4 regions of the Pseudomonas sp. AC255 genome follow, and region 2 is predicted to be linked to each of the others. Evidence: predicted binding sites of a transcription regulator. Region 2 holds the regulator's gene; each other region holds the start of a gene.
What was found. Region 2 encodes FliA, which starts transcription of late flagellar genes. Its sites were predicted from a motif close to CTAAAGTTTNNNNNNNNNNNGCCGNTAA; they were not measured.

Region 1 (5,374 bases), 2.6 Mb from region 2:
CGGGATGCGAGGTCATCAGGACGGAATTTGGCCAGAAAGTCATCAGCACCGACTTTCTTCACCATCGCCTGATTGAATACCCCCGACAACGAAGTATGCAGGATGATATGGAGCTTTTGCATGCGTGCGTCGCCGCGGATTTCCGCCGTCAGGGTGTACCCGTCCATCTCCGGCATCTCGATGTCGGAAATCATCATCAGGAACTCTTCTTCCGGCTTCTTGCCCTCGTCGACCAGCTTGCGCAGGTAATCCAGCGCCTGCTTGCCGTCGTTCAGCGCCACCACTTCGACACCGATGGTCTGCAGACAACGCGTGACCTGCTTGCGCGCCACCGACGAGTCATCGACCGTCAGCACCCGCAGCGACAATGCCTTGGTCTGCGTCTCGACATCGACCACGCCCACCGAAATCGCTTCCGGCGTCGGCGCCACTTCGGCCAGCACCTTCTCGACGTCGATGATTTCGACCAACTGGTTGTCGACCCGCGTCACAGCGGTCAGGTAGTGATCGCGACCGGTGCCCTTGGGTGGCGGATGGATCTCTTCCCAGTTCATGTTGACGATGCGCTCCACCGAGCGGACCAGGAAACCCTGGGTCTTGGTGTTGTACTCCGTGATGATCACGAACGGACTGTTCTTGTCTTTCAACGCACCGGAGCCCGTTGCCATTGCCAGATCCAGGATCGGAATGGTCGCTCCCCGTATATTCGCTACCCCGCACACGACAGGACTGGATTTGGGCATCAACGTCAGGGACGGGCATTGCAACACTTCCCGTACCTTGAACACGTTGATCCCATAGAGCTGCGGCCCGTCGAGACGGAACAACAGAAGCTCGAGGCGATTCTGCCCTACCAGTTGCGTGCGCTGGTTCACCGAATCCATTACACCAGCCATGCCCAGACTCCTACACCAACGCCAAGTGTTGTTGCGACGCACATTCATTGCTAAACGGCACGGCGCTTGCTTTTTAACTCGTATGAACGCTCAAACGACATTTTCCCGACGCCTGACATCTTCCCTTCGCAAAGGGCTTTGCGCGGTGTCCGCCGTTTGCTGCTTGCTTGCTGGCAGTCCTGCCCATGCAGATGCGGTTACCTTGCCTGATATGCTTATCGGCGTGACTCAGGGCTTTCTTGAATTCACCGTAGAAGACTATTTGGCTTCCAGTCAAACCGAAGGCCGCTACGAAATCGAAGTCAACCAGCTCGACCCGCGCATGCGCATGCCCATGTGCGACAAGGAATTGACAGCCACGCTGGAGAGCCCGGCACGCCCGCTGGGCCGCGTCACGGTGAAGGTTCGCTGCGAAGGCAGCTCGCCCTGGACGGTGTTCGTACCCGCTCAAGTCCGCCTGTTTCGCGAGATCGTGACGACCACTCGTCCGCTGAAACGCGCCGGCATTATCGAGCCGCAGGACGTGACCTTGCGCGAGCGCGACGTCAGCACGATCAACCAGGGTTTCCTGACCTCCGTCGACGAAGCGATCGGGCAGAAACTTACCCGACCAACGGTCGCCGATCAGGTCATCACCCTGGTGCATCTGGAACAGGCCGAAGTGGTCCGCAAGGGTGACCAGGTGGTGATCACTGCGCGCAGCGGCACCCTTGCCGTACGCATGCCGGGTGAAGCGCTCTCCAATGGCGGCATGAAAGAACAGATTCGAGTAAAAAACCTTAATTCTCAAAGAGTTATCAAGGCGCAGGTGATTGCGCCGGGACAGGTCGAAGTGGCCATGTAAAAGCCCCGTGGAGAAAACTGGCGCCGATCCCGTCGCTTCCCTAAACTGTGCCGCAGCAGGTCTCGCAACGGCGCATGCAAGCTTATGGTTGATTGGGCCTAAAGTTTTTCAGGGGATAGCCGAAAACATGGCAAGCGTCCAAATTCCCAGAGGTTTTTTATCATGGTTATCGATTTCAACCGATTGAACAGTTCCTCGTCACTAACCGGCAGCACACGTACCAGCAACGCCAAGGAAAGCGCTGAAAACAGCCCCTCCGCGCCGCTGAATACCCAGGCCGAACAGGCCAATGTCGCCAAAAGCGGGGAGTCGGTACACCTCAGCAATGAGGCTCAACAGTTGCAGAAGGTCACTGACAAGCTGCGCGATCAGCCTGCTGTCGACAAAGCCCGTGTGGCCGAGTTGAAAGCCGCGATTGCCGATGGCAGCTATAAAGTCGACAGCAACCGTGTAGCCAGCAAACTGCTCAACTTCGAAGCCCAGCGCTAGGCTTTTGCCGGCGCCAGGCTTTTGGACGCTTAAACCCCAAGGCCAGCCATGCACGACACTAACTTATTGCAACTGATCAACGACGACTTTGCTCCAGCGCAACAATTGCTGGAGTTATTGCAAACCGAATCCCTCGCTTTGCATGGTCGTGACATGCCGTTGCTGGAAGAAATTCTGGCGACCAAGCAAGCGTTGATCATTCTGCTCGAGCAGCATGGCCGCAAGCGCAGCGAAATCCTCGCCAGCCTCAACCTGCCGACCGATCGCACAGGTCTTGAGCAACTGGCCAGCCAGTCGAGCATTGGCGACCAGTTGCTGACCCAGGGCGATGCCCTGACCGCGCTGATCGCCCAGTGCCAGGCTGCCAACGTCAAGAATGGCCAGTCGATCCAGATCCAGCAGGCGACCACGGCCAATCAACTGAAGATCCTCACCGGCGGTGAGCCGCCAGCGCTTTACGACGCCAGCGGGACCTTTGCCAAACCGGTCAAGCCGCGAACGCTCAGCCAGGCATGAGCCATTCGCTGACCCTGCACTATCCACCTGCGCAACATGCTGGCAAAATACTGGCCAGTCGTCTTATTTTGTCTGGAGATTGAAGAACCGTGTCCAACACCCTAAGCGCGGATGATGCTCCGCAGCCTCCGAAGGTGCTCACCACGCCACTGGAAATCTCCAGCAACCTGCGCCAGCTGCAAGACAGCCACGATCCGCTGATCATCACCTTCCATGAACGCAGCCAGCGCTTTCAGAGCTACCTGATCAAGGTCGACCGCGAAACCGCGACGATCGCCCTGGACGAAATGATCCCGCGCGATGGCGAGCGCTTCCTGCAAGCGGGCGAACCGTTCAAGGTCGAAGGCTTTCATGACGGCGTGCGCATCGCCTGGGAATGCAACGGCACGCTGAACATCGAAGAATCCGACGGCGACCGTTTTTACACCGGCGACCTGCCGAGCGAAGTGGTCTACCACCAGCGCCGCAACGCCTTCCGCGCTGCGTTGAAACTCACCGACCTGGTCAGCGTTGAACTGGGCGGCGAAAAGCTCAAGGTTCCTCTGCACGGCAAGCTGCTGGATATCTCCGCCACTGGCTGCAAATTCCGCTTCGAAGGCGACATCACTGATCGCCTGCAACTGGGCCAGGTCTACGATCGCCTGATCGCCCCGCCGCTGTTCGGCAATCAGCCAACATCGGTCGAGCTGCGCTACCTGCACTTCGAAGAAAAACTCAACATCACCTTCGCCGGTCTGCGCTTCCACAACATCAGTGGCCAGGCTGCGCGCAACGTCGAGCGTTTCGTTTACCAGTTGCAGCGTGAAGCACGGCGTTTCGACAAAGACGATCTCTGAGTCGCAGCGACAAATAAAAAGGGCAGTCCTGTGCGGGACTGCCCTTTTTTATGCGCCGGTGTTTATCTTCGGCTCAGGGCCTGCCACCACTGATATCCGGCGCAGGCTTGTCGTCATCGCCGCTGTCCTGCTCGGTTTCAACGACTGCATCCGGCTGCACTTCGGGCTCAGGCTCAGGAGTGACCGGCGCCGGATCCTGCACCATCTGCTCCTGCACCACCTGCTCATCAACACGCGGATCGAGCGCCGCCACCAGCGGCGAACTCGACATGCTGTCCGGCATTGCCACGTGATGCAGCGGTGCGTCGTCGACCTGATGCAGGTTGGTCACTGCTTTCGGACGAATCCGCCAGACCAGCACCAGCGCGAAGAAACTGAAGAACGCATACAGGCTCTGACTGCCGAGAAACTTCATCAGCACACCCGCGAGCAGCGGCCCGATGCTCGCGCCGACGCCATAGGTCACCAGCAACATCGCGGTCAGCGACACCCGGCGATCGCCTTCGACGTGGTCGTTGGAAAACGCCACCGCCAGCGGATACAGGCAGAACTGCACCAGCGAACAGAAGAAGCCGACGACGAACAACACCTCCAGCGGCACCTGCGGCATGATCGCCAACGGTAACGCCGCCACCGCCAGAAACCCTGCAAAGCAGCGAATCAGCAATGCGCGGTCATAACGGTCGGACAACCAGCCCAACGGCCACTGCACCAGCAAGCCGGCAAAAATGCAGCTACCCATGAACAGACCGACCTGTTCGGTCGTCAGCCCCTGTTGCGAGGCATACAGCGGCGCCAGACCGTAGAACGAACCGATGATCAAACCGGCGCCGAGCACCGTGCTCAGCGATTGCGGCACCCGTTTGATAAAGAAGCGCGGCTCCATCGGCGCCGGATGCAGGGGCGCCGGGTGAATCCGTCGGGTCAGCGTCACGGGCACCAGGCACAGGGCAAAGCACAGCGCCACCAGCATCAGCAGTTCCAGCCCGAGGCCGGGATGCATGACCAGAATCAGCTGGCCCAGCACCAGGCCCAGATACGAAGCGATCATGTAACCGCTGAACACCAGCCCACGCTGATTGGCGTCGGCCTGCTCGTTGAGCCAGCTCTCGATGACCATGTACTGACACATCATCCCCAGACCGACGATCGTCCGCAGCACCAGCCACGCCGGCAGCCAGTCCACCAGACCATGGCCGAGCACCGCCGCGCCGACGATCCCCGCACACGCCGAGTAGGCACGGATATGCCCGACCCGGGCGATCAGGCGATGGCCGATCTTGCCGCCCAGCACCAGACCGAAATAGTTGGCCGCCATCAGCGCACCGACCCACAGCCCGTCGACATTGTCGGCGGCCAGACGCAAAGCCAGATAAGTAGAAAGAAGGCCTGAGCCGATCAACATCATCAGCGAGGCGAAATACAGCGCTCGAAAGGATTTCCAGATTTGGCGCATCGGCGTTCCGAGCGGCTCCTTGCAGTAAATACCGGGCGGTCAGAACGACAGCCCGGCAGCAGCGATACGTCAGGCCTGGGCGGCCAGCACACGGCGCTCCCAGGGAGTGATTTCATCAAAGAAGCTGGTCAACTCCATGGTCTTCGAAGCGATGTAGCCTTCGATGAACTCCGACCCGAACAGTTCCCTCGCCAACTGGCTACGTTTCAGACGCTCAAGCGCGGCGTGCAAGGTACACGGCAAGGCCAGATTATCCGGCACGGCGAATTCACCCTGGATCGCCGCGCTCGGCTCCAGTTCCTGCTCGATGCCATGCAAACCCGCAGCCAGACTGGCG
Region 2 (5,374 bases):
TCGGCGCTGGCGCCACGGGTTCCGAACATGGAACTCGAAGACGAGCTGCGCAAGACCCAGTCGCGCATCGTCACCGCCCAGGCCGAGCTGAGCCTGCGTGGCGAAGCCGACGGCAACACCAATCAGCAGTTGTTCGCCGGGCTGCCGTTGACCGCAGGCCTGCCGCTGACCGCTGCCGAGCCGCTGAGCGAGCCAACCTACGCTGCCCCGGCGCGTCCGGCTGCAGCGCCTGCGCAGGCCTCGGCGGGTGTCGATCCGCGAGCACTGGATTCGATGCGTTTTGAATTGAACAGCCTGCGAGAGCTGATGGAAGTGCAGCTCGGCACCCTGGCCTGGAATCAGTTGCAAGGCAGCCGTCCGGCCCAGGCCAATCTGTATCGCCGTCTGCAGCGCATCGGCCTGTCCGGCCCGCTGTCGCGCGATCTGTTGGCGATGATCACCGATATCGAAGAACCCCGTCAGGCCTGGCGCATGCTGCTGGCGCACCTGGCGCGGATGATTGCCGTACCGGAAGTCGAGCCGCTGGAAGAGGGCGGTGTGATTGCCATGGTCGGCCCCGCCGGCATGGGCAAGACCACGACGCTGGCCAAGCTCGCCGCGCGTTACGTGCTCAAGTACGGCGCGCAGAACGTTGCACTGGTGAGCATGGACAGCTTCCGCATCGGCGCGCAGGAACAATTGAAAACCCTCGGGCGCATCCTCAACGTGCCGGTAACGCACGTCGATCCGGGTCAGTCGCTGGTGCAGGCATTGGATCCACTGCTACGCAAACGCGTGGTTTTGATCGATACTGCCGGCCTGCAAGCCAGTGATCCGGCGTTGCGCATGCAGCTTGAGAGCCTGGCCGGGCGTGGCATTCGCTCAAAAAATTATCTGGTCCTGGCAACCACCAGCCAGAAACAGGTTCTAACCGCCGCTTATCACAGTTACAAGCGTTGCGGGCTGGCCGGCTGCATCCTGACTAAACTGGATGAAACGGCCAGTCTCGGCGAAGTGTTGAGCCTGGCGATCAGTCATGAATTGCCGGTCGCGTACCTGACCGATGGCCCACGGATTCCGGATGATCTGCATCTGCCGCGTCGTCATCAATTGGTCAGCCGCGCCGTCAGCGTGCAAATGCAGGAAGAACCCAGCGAAGAAGCCATGGCTGACATGTTCGCTGATATCTATCACAGCCCGACCAAGCAGGTTGGCTGAGGTAATCATGAACAGTTTTTGTACCTACATCGATGGTCTGCCACGCATTGTTCCGATCAGGAACGCGCAGCCAGTAATGTGGCCTCCGTCTATGCAAGACAAGGTAAAGAAATAACATGGGCAGCATGCATCCCGTACAGGTGATCGCGGTGACCGGCGGCAAAGGTGGCGTCGGCAAGACTAACGTGTCAGTGAACTTGTCGCTGGCGCTGGCAGAGCTTGGCCGTCGGGTCATGCTGCTGGACGCCGACCTGGGCCTGGCGAACGTCGACGTTCTGCTGGGGCTGACACCCAAGCGCACACTGGCCGACGTCATCGAAGGCCGTTGCGAATTGCGCGACGTGCTGTTGCAAGGCCCGGGCGGGATTCGCATCGTGCCGGCGGCCTCCGGCACGCAGAGCATGGTGCACTTGAGCCCGGCGCAACACGCCGGCCTGATCCAGGCGTTCAGCGACATCGGCGACAATCTCGACGTGCTGGTGATCGACACCGCTGCGGGTATTGGTGACTCGGTAGTCAGTTTCGTACGCGCCGCCCAGGAAGTGTTGCTGGTGGTCTGCGACGAGCCGACTTCGATCACCGACGCTTACGCGCTGATCAAGTTGCTCAACCGCGACTACGGCATGAACCGCTTCCGCGTGCTGGCCAACATGGCGCAGAGCCCGCAGGAAGGGCGCAACCTGTTCGCCAAGTTGACCAAGGTCACGGATCGCTTCCTCGACGTCGCCCTACAATACGTCGGCGCCGTGCCATACGACGAAAGCGTGCGCAAGGCAGTGCAGAAGCAGCGCGCCGTCTACGAAGCCTTTCCCCGTTCCAAGTGCGCACTGGCCTTCAAGGCCATCGCCCAGAAGGTCGATACCTGGCCGCTGCCCGCCAACCCGCGCGGGCATCTGGAATTTTTCGTCGAGCGTCTCGTGCAGCAAACCGCAGGGCCTGTGATATGACCGCCAGTGGCATGAATCTTTACAAAAAGTCGGCGCGTGACGCGCAATACGAATTGATCGAGCGCTACGCGCCGCTGGTCAAGCGCATTGCCTATCACTTGCTGGCGCGCCTGCCGGCCAGCGTGCAGGTCGAAGACCTGATCCAGGCCGGGATGATCGGTTTGCTGGAAGTCTCGACCAAATACGACGCCAGCAAAGGCGCCAGTTTCGAAACGTACGCGGGCATTCGAATCCGCGGCGCGATGCTCGATGAAGTGCGCAAAGGGGATTGGGCACCACGCTCGGTTCACCGTAATACCAGGATGGTCAGCGACGCGATTCGCTCGATTGAAGCTAAAACCGGCCGTGACGCTAAAGATCACGAGGTTGCGGCCGAACTCCAATTGAGTCTCGACGATTACTACGGGATTCTGAATGACACCTTGGGCAGTCGCCTGTTCAGTTTCGACGACCTCTTGCAGGACGGCGAACACGAAGGGCTGCACGAGGATGGCGCCAGTGCTCATATGGAGCCGTCACGCGATCTGGAAGATGAACGCTTCCAGGCGGCGCTGGCGGACGCGATTGCCAATTTGCCGGAGCGTGAGCGACTGGTGTTGGCGCTGTACTACGACGAAGAGCTGAACCTCAAGGAAATCGGTGAAGTCCTTGGCGTCAGTGAATCGCGGGTCAGCCAGTTACACAGCCAGTGCGCGGCCCGTCTGCGGGGGCGTTTGGGGGAGTGGCGAGCGCGCTGAAGGCAGTGTGGGGACACTGCGAAACGAGGCTGGTGCGGTGATGAACGGCGCCGGTCTCGATCCGTTGTGCTCCAGACAAACTTTAAGTGCTGCGCCGATTGATTGAAGTGGCGCGTCCAGGTGCTGGGCGCGTTTAAGACTGCTTGGAGGTCGAATTGAACAAAGACATGAAAATCCTCATCGTTGATGACTTCTCAACGATGCGGCGGATCATCAAGAACCTGCTGCGCGATCTTGGGTTCACCAACACCGTCGAGGCCGACGATGGCACCACTGCCATTCCGGTGCTCAACAGCGGCAGCATCGACTTTCTGGTAACGGACTGGAACATGCCGGGCATGACCGGTATCGACCTGCTGCGTCACGTGCGCGCCGATGAAAAACTCAAGCACCTCCCGGTGTTGATGGTGACTGCTGAAGCCAAACGCGAGCAGATCATCGAGGCCGCTCAGGCCGGTGTGAACGGTTACGTAGTCAAACCTTTCACGGCTCAAGCGTTGAAAGACAAAATCGAGAAGATTTTCGAACGCATCGGCTGATGAATGCGCGGGGGAGCTATGGAGCATAACGAATCATCACAGGGCGATTTCGAATCGACCCTGAAAAAACACGCGGTCGAACTGGTCGAAAGCCTTGAAAAAGGCAAGTTCGGCGACGCGGTGCAACTGATCCATGAGCTCAATCAGACCCGTGACCGCGGCCTGTATCAGGAAGTGGGCAAGCTCACACGTGAACTGCACAGTGCGATCGTCAATTTCCAGATCGATCCGCACATGCCGCAGGCCGAGGAAGTGTCGCAAATCACCGACGCCACCGAACGCCTGGGCTATGTGGTCAAGCTGACGGAAGCCGCGGCCAACCGCACCATGGATCTGGTGGAAAGCGCCACGCCGGTGGTCAACAGTCTCGCTGATGAAGCGCAGACGTTGAGCGCCGATTGGGGCCGCTTCATGCGTCGCGAGGTCGGGGCTGAAGAGTTCCGTGAACTGGCGCGCCGGGTCGACGGTTTTCTGTCACGCAGCAGCACGGACAACCGTGCGGTGTCGAGCAACCTCAACGACATCCTGCTGGCTCAGGATTACCAGGACCTCACAGGTCAAGTGATCAAGCGTGTGACCCAACTGGTCACCGAAGTCGAAAGCAATCTGCTCAAACTCGTGCTCATGGCCAGTCAGGTCGACCGCTTTGCGGGCATCGAACATGACCGCGCCGCAATGCTTGCTGAAAAAGATCCACAAAAACATCTCTCGCAGGGTGAAGGTCCGCAGATTCATGCCGATAAACGAGAAGACGTTGTGTCCGGTCAGGACGATGTGGACGATTTGTTATCCAGCCTTGGATTCTAGAGTTTCGGAATTCGGGTTTTTTGGGTTTTTAGACCTGTAGGAGCACCCCATTAATGAGCTTCGGCGCCGATGAAGAGATCCTTCAGGATTTCCTGGTTGAGGCCGGCGAGATTCTTGAGCAACTGTCCGAACAACTGGTCGAGCTGGAAAGCCGTCCGGATGATGCAGATCTGCTCAATGCAATTTTTCGCGGTTTCCACACTGTAAAAGGGGGCGCCGGCTTCCTTCAGCTCAATGAGCTGGTGGAGTGCTGTCACATCGCCGAAAACGTGTTCGACATCCTGCGCAAGGGTGAGCGTCGCGTTGATGCAGAACTGATGGACGTGGTGCTCGAAGCACTGGACGCGGTGAACAGCATGTTCAGCGAAGTCCGTGAGCGTGCACCGATCACCGCTGCCACGCCGGAACTGCTGGCCGCGCTGGCGCGTCTGGCCGAACCGCAATCGGCGGATGAAGCCCCGGCTTCGCCGGTTGCCGAGATGATCGAAGAACTGGTCGTTGAAAGCGACTCCTCGGACGACATCACCGATAACGAATTCGAACAACTGCTGGACTCGCTGAACGCCGTCAAGGCCCAGGCCGAGGCTCCGGCCGCTGCTGTGGCGCCCGCGCCGGTTGCCGACACGGCGGCGAGCGATGAAATCACCGACGCCGAATTTGAATCGCTGCTCGATCAGCTGCACGGCAAGGGCCAGTTTGCTGTCGATGCGGTCACTCCGGCGGCACCAGCAGCGCCGGCTGCTCCGGCCGCGGGCGACAGCTCGGACATCACCGACGACGAATTCGAAGCCTTGCTCGATCAGTTGCACGGCAAGGGCAACTTCGCCGTTGACGCGCTGGAATCGGCCATCGCTTCGGCCCCGTCAGCACCTGCTGCACCGGCAGCCGCTGCGGCCGGCAGTGATCTGATCAGCGATCACGAATTCGAATCGCTGCTCGACGAATTGCACGGCAAAGGCAAGTTTGACGCCAGCGCTGCGACTGCCGGCTCCGTGTCGAGCGTCGCCACGCCAGCGGCGAAAGCTCCGGCTGCCGCTGCTGCGCCGAAGCCTGCCGCCAAGCCTGAACCGAAAGCCGAGGCGCCGAAACCGGCCGCCGCTGCTGCACCGGCTCCGGCCCGTGCGCCAGCTGCTGCCCCGGCAGAAAA
Region 3 (5,374 bases), 3.2 Mb from region 2:
CCGAAAGTCGGGGCCGGGGAGGGCGTCAGCGCAGTTGGAATCTGGCGGTATTGGCGCTCAGGGCCTCGCTACCCTGGCTCAAGGTGTCCGCCGCGAGGTTTACGGCGCGTGCGCCTTCGAGCAAACGCACCGCCGCTTGATCGACCTGCTGGATATTGCCGCTGACTTCGTCGGCAGTGCTGGCCTGTTCTTCAACCGCTGTGGCGATTTGCGCCAGGGTGTCGGTGACACTCTGTACGGCGCTGGCGATTTCTCCCAGGCGTTCGCCGAGTCCGGTGACTGCTTCGGCATCCGATTGCGCCTGACCACAGGCGGCTTCCATCAGGCTTACCGCTTCGTTGACCGTGGCGCGCAGGCTGTCGACGGTGCCGGCGATCTGCGCGGTGGACGATTGCGTGCGCTGCGAGAGGCTGCGCACCTCGTCGGCGACCACGGCAAAGCCGCGACCCTGTTCGCCGGCGCGGGCGGCCTCGATGGCGGCGTTGAGCGCGAGCAGGTTGGTCTGCTCGGCGACGCCGCGAATGGTGTCCACGACCAGTTGAATCTGCTGGCCTTGCTCGCTGACCCGGCCGAGCGCGGCGGCGGTGTCGTTCAGGCGCTGATTGAGCTGCTGAATGCTCGCCGTGGTGCGTTGGCTGTCGCGGCTGCTGTCGGCGGCGATGCGCCGGGTTTGCTGGGCGCTGCCGGAGGCCTGTTCGCAACTCTGCGCGACGCCTTGCGAGGTGGCGGCCAATTGCGTGGCGGCAGCGGCGATCTGGCTGATCTGCAATTGCTGCGCTTCGACTTCGCTCAGGGCGCCGCTGGAGTGTTGGTTGAGGCTGCGTACCGCGTTGCTCAACTGCGAGGTCTCGTGGTCGACGCCAAGCATGCTGCTGCGCAATTGCACCACAGCGACGTTGAGCGCGGTGCTGATCGCTGCCAGCTCATCGCGCCCCACCACCGGCACTTGCAGGCTCAGGTTACCGTCGCGCAAGGCTTCGGCGAGCAAGGTGATGCCGCTGGCGCTACGGCGGATCGAGGCTTGCAGGCAAACGAACAGGTATAACGCGGCCAACAGCAGGCAACCGAAGATTGCGGCGACAACAATGAACTGGCGGATCGCCGAGCTGTAATACGCATCGAGCCGCTGATCCAGCGCGACCAGGGATTGCTGGCGCAGGGAAGCGAGGTCGGTGAGCAGCGCGTCGAGGCTGCGTTCGAAGTCCTCTGGCTTGAGGTTGATGCTGCCGCCAAACACACCGTCGTCGAGGACTTTCAGGCCGCTGTCGAGGTGTTTCAGGCTGTCGTGATACTGGCCGGCCCAGGCTTGCAGCTCGACTGGTAGACGCGCCTCCAGCAGGCCGGCGGTTTTCACCAGTTGCTCGCGGGCGTCGCCGATGCGGCTGCGCAGGTCGCGCAACTGCAGGCGGCTCTGCAGGGTGAACTGACCGGAGACGACCGAAGCCTGGCCGACTGCGGCGAGACGGCCGACCCGCTCGATCAGGTCCGGAGCGTGCTGCGTGGAAATCTGCGTCAGCAGGTAGGTTTCCAGCCACGGTGCAAGGGTCAGGCGATTGTCCATGACGATCTGCTCGCGCAAGGCTTGCAGCGCGCCCAAGGCATTGGTGAAGCGGTCATAACCGTCCGGCCACCAGCCGACACTGCTCAAGCTTTTCGAATCAAGGCCATTGAGTGCGGTTTGCAGCGCCTGAAAGCGTTCGAGGATTGCGCCGTCGGCGCCTTGCTGGTTCAGGGCATTGCCCAGCTCCGTGGTGGCTTGCAGCACCGCCGGTTGCACGCCGTCGAAGGCGGCCATGGCGGCGAGGGTGGCCGGTGTCGGCTGACGATTGGTCTCGGTGGCGCGCCAGCGGGCGGCGCGGTCGCGTTGCGCGGCGAGCAGGTTGTCCAGCGCATCCAGCGCGAGCAGCTGACGCACGCCGGCACGTTCGCCCGAGATCAGATTGAGCTTCTCGCGATAGTCATGGCCGATCATCAACAGGCTGCCGGCCAGCGGCAGAATGAACAGCAGAAACAATAATTGGAATTTACCTGCGAAGCCAAACCGCCCCAGCAAATTGATCCCCGGTGAAAGGAAAGCCTGCATGCCTCATGACTCCTCTGGACACCACGCACCATTGGCGTGCATCGCGAACCTTTCGGCTGCGACCTGTGCCCTCTAAAAGGCCTCGAAAGTTCACCCTCGCCCGCTCTGTAGGCCGGCTCTGTAGCGAAACTTCCCATTGTCGAGCGCCTTTGTAAGGCGATCGTGTTCAAGGGCAGAAGCAAGGCAAGATTCAGACCATGGCGTTGCGCTATCACCTTCGCCACCAACGATCCCCTGTAGGAGCTGCCGAAGGCTGCGATCTTTTGACTTTGATGCTTAGAAGCAAGATCAAAAGATCGCAGCCTTCGGCAGCTCCTACGCGAGATAGGAATGTTGGTTAGTTAGCTGGCTAAGGGGATAGCGCGAGCGCACCGAAAAATGGCACATTGACGCACCTGCCTGCGGGCACCCATCTGCTGTCCGGAATTTTCCATGGCTATCAGCAACGTCCAGACCGCCGCTGCCTCGGCGACCGCTGCTCCGCAAAGCAGCCCCTTGGTGATGCGCATCATCGGCGCGGTGGCGCTGGCGCATCTGATCAATGACCTGATCCAGTCGGTGCTGCCGTCGATCTACCCGATGCTCAAGGCCAACTATGGCCTGACGTTTACCCAGGTCGGCCTGATCACCTTGACCTTTCAGTTGACCGCGTCGCTGTTGCAGCCGTGGGTCGGGTATCACACTGATCGCCACCCCAAACCGTGGCTGTTACCGGCAGGCACGGTGTGTACCTTGATCGGCATTCTGATGATGTCGGTGGTCGGCAGCTTCCCATTGATTCTGCTGGCGGCGGCGCTGATTGGTATCGGCTCGTCGACCTTTCACCCGGAAGCCTCGCGTGTTGCGCGGCTGGCCTCGGGCGGCCGGTTTGGTCTGGCGCAATCGACCTTTCAGGTCGGCGGCAATGCCGGCTCCGCGTTCGGCCCATTGCTGGCGGCGGCGATCATCATTCCCTTCGGCCAGGGCAATGTGGCGTGGTTCGGTCTGTTCGCGGTGTTTGCGCTGTTCGTGCTGTACCGCATCAGCCGCTGGTACGCCAATCACCTGAACCTGTTCAAGCTCAAGGCCGGCCAGGCGGCGACGCACGGCTTGTCGAAGGGCAGGGTGACCAGTGCGCTGGTGGTGCTCGGGCTGCTGGTGTTCTCCAAGTATTTTTACATGGCCAGTTTCACCAGTTATTTCACCTTCTACCTGATCGAGAAGTTCGACCTGCCAGTGGCGAGTTCGCAATTGCACTTGTTCCTGTTTTTGGGCGCAGTGGCGGCTGGGACGTTCTTCGGCGGGCCTATCGGCGACAAGATCGGGCGCAAGGCAGTGATCTGGTTTTCCATCCTGGGGGTGGCGCCATTCACCCTGATCCTGCCGCATGTCGATCTGTTCTGGACCAGCATTCTCAGCGTGGTGATCGGCTTCATTCTGGCGTCGGCATTCTCGGCGATCGTGGTGTACGCGCAGGAACTGGTGCCGGGTAATGTCGGGATGATTGCCGGGATTTTCTTCGGCCTGATGTTCGGTTTCGGCGGGATTGGCGCGGCGCTGCTCGGGCATCTGGCGGATGTGCACGGGATTGAGTACGTGTATTTCCTTTGCTCATTCCTGCCGTTGTTTGGTGTGTTGGCGATCTTTCTCCCGCGTACTAAAAAGCTTGAGATCAAAAGATCGCAGCCTTCGGCAGCTCCTACAGGGGATAGATGTACATCTGTAGGAGCTGCCGAAGGCTGCGATCTTTTAACAATCTTTCGGGCACAAAAAAGCCGCGTATCAAACGCGGCTTTTTCTTGTGCGGCTGTTGCTTAGACGTTGAAGCGGAAGTGCATCACGTCGCCGTCCTTGACGATGTAATCCTTGCCTTCCAGACGCCATTTGCCGGCTTCTTTGGCGCCGGCTTCGCCCTTGTACTGGATGAAGTCGTTGTAGGCGATGACTTCGGCACGGATGAAGCCTTTTTCGAAGTCGGTGTGGATCACGCCGGCGGCCTGTGGTGCGGTGGCACCGACCTTGACGGTCCAGGCGCGGACTTCTTCGACACCGGCGGTGAAGTAGGTCTGCAGGTGCAGCATTTCGTAACCGGCGCGGATCACGCGGTTCAGGCCAGGCTCTTCCAGGCCCAGCGCTTCGAGGAACATGTCCTTCTCTTCGCCGTCGTCGAGCTCGGCGATTTCCGCTTCGATCTTGTTGCACACCGGAACCACCATGGCGCCTTCTTCTTCGGCAATGGCCTTGACCACGTCCAGGTGCGGGTTGTTCTCGAAACCGTCTTCGGCAACGTTGGCGATGTACATGACCGGCTTGGTGGTCAGCAGGTGGAAGCCCTTGATCACGGCTTTCTCGTCCGCGCTCATGTTCTTCATCAGGCTGCGTGCCGGTTTGGCTTCGGTGAAGTGCGCGATCAGTTGCTCGAGCAGAGCCTTCTGAACCACGGCGTCCTTGTCACCGCCCTTGGCGTTGCGCGCGACTTTCTGCAGTTGTTTCTCGCAGCTGTCGAGGTCGGCGAAGATCAGTTCCAGGTCGATGATTTCGATGTCGCGTTTCGGGTCGACGCTGTTGGACACGTGGATCACGTTGTCGTCTTCGAAGCAGCGCACCACGTGAGCGATAGCGTCGGTTTCGCGGATGTTGGCCAGGAACTTGTTGCCCAGGCCTTCACCTTTCGAGGCGCCGGCGACGAGGCCGGCGATGTCGACGAATTCCATGGTGGTCGGCAGGATGCGCTTGGGATTGACGATGGCCGCCAGCGCTTCCAGACGTGGATCAGGCATCGGCACGATGCCGCTGTTCGGCTCGATGGTGCAGAAGGGGAAGTTCTCCGCCGCGATACCGGATTTGGTCAGGGCGTTGAACAGGGTGGACTTGCCGACGTTAGGCAGGCCGACGATGCCGCAATTGAATCCCATGGTGTTTCCCCTCGGGTAAAAGTCAGGCCTTCTGGCTGTGCAGGTTTTTCATCGCGCGGTTCCATTCCCCGGCGAGGATATCCGGCAGCACGCCGAGGGCAAAGTCGATGCTGGCATCGAGTTTTTCCTGTTCGGCGCGTGGCGCACGACCCAGGACGAAATTTGAAACCATACTGGCAACGCCCGGGTGGCCGATGCCAAGCCGCAGGCGGTAGAACGTGTTCTGATTGCCCAGCTGCGCAATGATGTCGCGCAACCCGTTGTGACCGCCATGGCCGCCGCCCTGCTTGAGCTTGGCAACGCCCGGAGGCAAGTCGAGTTCGTCATGCGCCACGAGGATTTCTTCAGGCTTGATGCGGAAGAAACCGGCGAGTGCCGCCACGGCCTGGCCGCTGCG
Region 4 (5,374 bases), 1.5 Mb from region 2:
GTTCTTGAACACCGCAAGCAGTGAGTCGGTGGCGGTTTTAGGTTTATTGGCGAGGTCTTCGGCGTGGTCGGCTTCGAGCACCGAACGTTCATGGGCCGTCAGCCATTTGGCATTGGCGAAGCTGTCGCTCAACAGGAAATACGCCAGTGCGCCGAGGATCACCGTCGGAATGCCTTGCAGGAGGAACATCCACTGCCAGCCGGCCAGGCCACCCTGGCCAGCGGCGAAGTGGTTGAGAATCCAGCCGGAAAACGGGCTGCCGAGCAAACCGGAGACCGGGATTGCCGACATGAACAACGCCATGATCCGGCCACGGCGGAAGGTCGGGAACCACTGCGAGAGATACAGCACGACGCCCGGGAAGAAACCGGCTTCAGCGGCACCGGTGAAAAAGCGCAGGGTGTAGAACTCGGTCGGGGTGGTGACGAACAACAGGCAGGTCGACAGCGTGCCCCAGGTGATCATCATCAAGGCAATCCAGCGCCGAGGACCGAAGCGGGACAGTGCCAGGTTGCTCGGCACGCCGCACAGCACGTAACCGATGAAGAAGATGCCGGCGCCGAGGCCGTACACCGTTTCGCTGAATTTCAGTGCATCGAGCATCTGCAGTTTGGCGAAGCCGACGTTGACCCGGTCGAGGTAGTTGAACAGGTAGCAGATGAAAATGAAGGGAATCAAACGCAGGGTGATGCGTTTGTAGACGGCGTTTTTACCGTCGTCGATGGTCTGGGTAGCTGCGGCGCTCTGCGACATAGCGGCTCTCTCTTTATTATGATTTTTTGCGATGCAAAGGGTAACGTTGATCGCCCTGAGAGTCTCGGCCACCTTTGGCCGGATTGTCTTTGTGCCTGAGCACAGGGTTTGCCGCCAGACCCTGTGCGGCTGAACAACCGTTCGTGCCTGAACTGAAGGATTGCCGCCGTTATGTTCGAACTCGATCACGACCTTGCCCAGGACATCGTCGACCGGGCCATGGCCATTTTGCCGTACAACGTCAATGTCATGGACAGTCAGGGCCTGATCCTCGGCAGCGGCGAACCGGAACGCATCAACACCCGTCATGAAGGCGCGCAACTGGTGCTGGCCAACGGGCGTGTGGTGGAAATCGACGCGCAGACGGCGGTGCATCTCAAAGGTGTGCAACCGGGGATCAATCTGCCGCTGCTGCTCGATCAGCGCTTGATCGGCGTGCTCGGCATCACCGGCGAGCCGGAGCAATTGCGCACCTACGCCGAGCTGGTGCGCATGACCGCTGAAATGCTGGTCGGCCAGCGCAACCAGCAGGCCGAGCAACAATGGCGACGGCAGCGTTGCGATGATCTGCTGGCGTTGCTGCTGAGCGAGGCGGGGGATTCGCCGCGTCTGATCGATGAGGCGCAGCAACTAGGGCTCAAGCCGCAATTGACCCGGGTGCCGTATTTGTTTGAGCTGGGTCTTGAGCACGGCCCGGGGCAAACCGTCGAGGCACTGAGTGCGTGGCTGACCTCGCGTTATCCGGACAGTTGGTGCGTGAGTTCGGCGAAGTCTTCGTTGTTGTGGTGTCGCCCTGCGAGCCAGAACGTCGAGCACGATCGCCTGCTGGAAAAGCTCGATGGCCTCGGCTGGAAGATTTTGCGCATCGCCGTCGGCGGGCAGGCGGATGGTCTGGCCGGGTTGCGTCGCTGTTACCGACGAGTCGGCGATTTGCTCGCTTATGGTCGTGACGTGCTGCCGAATTCGAGACTGCTGACGCTCAATCGTTATCGCTTGCCGGTCATGCTGTGGCGTCATCGCAACGATGATGCGCTGGACGAACTGCTCAAGCCGCTGCGCCAGGTCATCGCCAAGGACAGCAACGGCCAGTTGCTGGCGACCCTGCGCAGTTGGTGCGAGCACGACGGGCAGAGCCAGGCCTGTGCCGAGGCGTTGGGCATTCATCGCAATAGTCTGCGTTATCGCATGGAGCGGATTGCCGAGTTGAGCGGGGTTGATCCGTTGAAGCTGGACGGGATGCTGGCGTTGTATCTTGGGGTGCAGCTGCTGCCGCAGACTGATCCATTGCCATGAGTTGTCCTTGAGGCCGCCATCGCTGGCAAGCCAGCTCCCACAGGTCAGAAGGCGTTCATAACTTCCATAGTCACCGCAGAACCCTGTGGGAGCTGGCTTGCCAGCGATGAGGCCGGTACGACCAACACATATCTTTTGTGGAAATGAACAATAAACGTCGACGCCACTTGTGCACTCGACCGGCGTCAAGGCGCAGGCCGACTGGCAGCATGAATGCCACTGCAACCGGAGAATTCCCATGAAAATCGTCATCGCCCCCGACTCGTTCAAGGACAGCCTGAGTGCCCAAGGCGTTGCCGAAGCCATTGCCCTCGGACTGGCCCAGGTCTGGCCGCAGGCGACGCTGATCAAATGCCCGATGGCCGATGGCGGCGAAGGTACGGTCGAGTCGATTCTCGCAGCCTGCGAAGGTGAGTTACGCCGCACCCGCGTGCGCGGTCCACTGGGCGCGCCGGTCGAAGCCGCGTGGGGCTGGCTGCCGCACAACCACACCGCGATCATCGAAATGGCCGAGGCCAGCGGTCTGCAACTGGTCCCGCCGGGACAGCGCGATGCCTGCATCAGCAGCACCTTTGGCACAGGTGAATTGATTCGTGCAGCGCTGGATGCCGGCGCGCAACGGGTGATTCTGGCGATTGGCGGCAGCGCGACCAATGACGCCGGCGCCGGGGCGATGCAGGCGCTGGGGGTGAAGTTGCTGGATGCGCAGAATCAGTCGCTGGTGCCCGGCGGCCTGGCCTTGGCGCAACTGGCGCGATTGGATCTGAGTGGACTTGATCGACGTCTGGCCGATGTGCGTTTCGACATCGCCGCTGATGTCAACAATCCGCTCTGCGGCCCTCACGGCGCCTCGGCCATTTTTGGCCCGCAGAAGGGCGCATCGCCCGCGCAGGTTGAGCAACTCGATCAGGCGCTGGGGCACTTTGCCAAAGTCTGCGCGCAAGCATTGGGCAAAGACGTGCGCGATGAACCGGGCAGCGGCGCGGCGGGTGGCCTGGGGTTTGCGGCCAAGGCTTTTCTCGGTGCGCAGTTTCAGGCGGGCGTCGAGGTGGTAGCGGAACTGGTCGGGCTCGCTGACGCGGTCAAGGGTGCGGATCTGGTGATTACCGGAGAAGGCCGCTTCGATGCGCAAACCCTTCGCGGCAAAACGCCGTTCGGTGTTGCGCGAGTTGCCAAACAACACGCTGTGCCGGTGATTGTGATCGCCGGGACCTTGGGCGAGGGCTACCAGGAACTCTATCAACACGGCATCGACGCTGCATTCGCCGTGACCAGCGGACCGATGACACTCGAACAAGCCTGCGCCGAAGCACCGCGCCTGCTGCGTGAACGCGCCACCGATATTGCTCGGGTCTGGCAACTCGCCGCCCAACGCTGATCGGCTTGCCTATGTAGGAGCTGTCGAGTGCAACGAGGCTGCGATCTTTTGATCCTGCTTTTAAAAGTCAAAAGATCGCAGCCTCGTTGCACTCGACAGCTCCTACCAAGGGCAGCGGAGCAGTTTTTGATTGTTGCCACGTCCTGAAAAATATTTACCGCAGACCCGAAACCTTCCTCAAGCCTGGCCGATACAACGGTCAGGCGCACACAAAACCACAATTCAGTGCCGCCGGACTGTCGCCCGCTATGGGCCAGTGCTCACGGCATGGACGCTCGTAGTTTCTTTCTTTCGAGAGTCCGACCATGTCCCTGCGTAACCTGAATATCGCGCCACGTGCTTTCCTCGGTTTTGCCTTTATCGCCTTGCTGGTGATTGTCCTCGGCGTGTTCGCGGTCAGCCGCATGACGGTCATTCGTCAGGCGTCGGTCGACATGGACACCAACCAATTGCCTAGCGTGACCCACCTCAGCGTGGTCACGGAAAACGTCCTGCGCATGCGCATTCTCTCGTTCCGTGTGCTGGTCAATCGCGAACCGGCCAGCCTGCAAGAGGCAGAAACCCGCATCGCGGTGCTGGTCGACAAGGTGCGCAAAGCTCAGGCCAGCTACGCTGCGTTGCCGGCAGGTCCTGAAGAGCACGCAGTTTTCCAGACGTTTTCGACCACCCTCGACAACTACCTGCAAGCCCAGAACCGGATGCTTGAGCTGTCGCGTCAGGGCGATCTGGAAGCAATGCGTGCCTTGATCAACACCCGCATCAAGGAAGGCACCGATCAAATGGGCGAGCAGCTCAACAAGTTGATCGGCATGAATACAGCGGGGGCGAAAGCAGCGGCGACGCAAGCCAGTGAAAACTATGACAGCGCCATCACCGGGATCATTATCGTCGCCGTGATTGCGGCGCTGGCCACTGTGTTGCTCGCCTGGTTGCTGACCCGCAGCATCGTCACGCCGCTCAACCGCGCCGTGCTCGCTGCGCAAACCATTGCCGACGGTGACCTCAGCAAAGCCATCGAAGTCGACGGCAAGGACGAACCGGCGCGCCTGCTCGAAGCCCTGGCCGCGATGCAGACCAACCTGCGCAAAACCATCGAGCAGATCGCCGGTTCCGCCACGCAACTGGGCGCCGCTGCCGAAGAACTCAGCGCGGTCACCGAAGAAGCGTCGCGCGGGCTGCAGCAGCAGAACAACGAAATCGAACAGGCCGCCACGGCCGTCAACGAGATGACCGCTGCGGTGGAAGAAGTGGCGCGCAACGCCGTTTCGACTTCCGAAGCTTCCAATCAGTCGACCCACGCCGCCCGCGAAGGTCGCGATCAAGTGGTGAAAACCGTCGACGCAATCCAGACCATGACCCACGACGTGCAGAACACTGCGCAGATGATCGAAGGCCTCGCCGCGCAAGGGCGCGACATCGGCAAAGTGCTGGACGTGATTCGCGCCATCGCCGAGCAGACCAACTTGCTGGCGCTCAACGCTGCGATTGAAGCCGCGCGTGCCGGCGAGGCTGGCCGTGGCTTTGCCGTGGTGGCTGACGAAGTGCGCGCCTTGGCCCATCGCACCGCGCAGTCGACCCAGGAAATCGAGAAAATGGTTGCCGGCATCCAGAACGGCACCGGTGAAGCGGTCTCCTCGATGCAGCAAAGCAACCAGCGTACCCAGTCCACTCTGGAAATGGCCCGCGCGGCTGGCGTGGCACTGGAGCAGATCACGCAATCGATTCACCAGATCAACGAACGCAACCTGGTCATCGCCAGCGCGTCGGAAGAGCAGGCGCAAGTCTCGCGCGAAGTCGATCGCAACCTGGTCAACATCCGCGACCTCGCCACGCAATCGGCCGCCGGCGCCAATCAGACCAGTGCCGCGACCCACGAACTGTCGCGACTGGCAGTGGATTTGAACGCCATGGTGGCGCGTTTCGTGATTTGAGATACGGTGAAGGCTGGAA

Region 1: flgM (flagellar biosynthesis anti-sigma factor FlgM) is a predicted target of FliA. The motif match lies at 1,839-1,866, and genes of this name have one in related genera.
Region 3: ACZZ0K_RS01810 (methyl-accepting chemotaxis protein) is a predicted target of FliA. The motif match lies at 2,250-2,277, and genes of this name have one in related genera.
Region 4: ACZZ0K_RS09485 (methyl-accepting chemotaxis protein) is a predicted target of FliA. The motif match lies at 3,591-3,618, and genes of this name have one in related genera.

Annotation. Positions count from the first base shown of each region.
Region 1 covers NZ_OZ409841.1:919,583-924,956, reverse strand. Annotated here, with positions in the region: gene ACZZ0K_RS04340 (chemotaxis protein CheV) at 1-896, opposite strand, end outside; gene flgA (flagellar basal body P-ring formation chaperone FlgA) at 979-1,740, shown strand; gene flgM (flagellar biosynthesis anti-sigma factor FlgM) at 1,903-2,229, shown strand; gene ACZZ0K_RS04325 (flagella synthesis protein FlgN) at 2,278-2,745, shown strand; gene ACZZ0K_RS04320 (flagellar brake protein) at 2,835-3,581, shown strand; gene ACZZ0K_RS04315 (MFS transporter) at 3,655-5,037, opposite strand; partial or broken gene ACZZ0K_RS04310 (glutamine synthetase family protein) at 5,107-5,374, opposite strand, start outside.
Region 2 covers NZ_OZ409841.1:3,552,053-3,557,426, reverse strand. Annotated here, with positions in the region: gene flhF (flagellar biosynthesis protein FlhF) at 1-1,197, shown strand, start outside; gene fleN (flagellar synthesis regulator FleN) at 1,314-2,144, shown strand; gene fliA (RNA polymerase sigma factor FliA) at 2,141-2,881, shown strand; gene ACZZ0K_RS16190 (chemotaxis response regulator CheY) at 3,049-3,420, shown strand; gene ACZZ0K_RS16185 (protein phosphatase CheZ) at 3,439-4,227, shown strand; gene ACZZ0K_RS16180 (chemotaxis protein CheA) at 4,281-5,374, shown strand, end outside.
Region 3 covers NZ_OZ409841.1:364,894-370,267, forward strand. Annotated here, with positions in the region: gene ACZZ0K_RS01810 (methyl-accepting chemotaxis protein) at 26-2,083, opposite strand; partial or broken gene ACZZ0K_RS01815 (MFS transporter) at 2,516-3,727, shown strand; gene ychF (redox-regulated ATPase YchF) at 3,877-4,977, opposite strand; gene pth (aminoacyl-tRNA hydrolase) at 5,000-5,374, opposite strand, start outside.
Region 4 covers NZ_OZ409841.1:2,038,795-2,044,168, forward strand. Annotated here, with positions in the region: gene ACZZ0K_RS09470 (MFS transporter) at 1-753, opposite strand, end outside; gene ACZZ0K_RS09475 (sugar diacid recognition domain-containing protein) at 925-2,046, shown strand; gene ACZZ0K_RS09480 (glycerate kinase) at 2,285-3,424, shown strand; gene ACZZ0K_RS09485 (methyl-accepting chemotaxis protein) at 3,730-5,355, shown strand.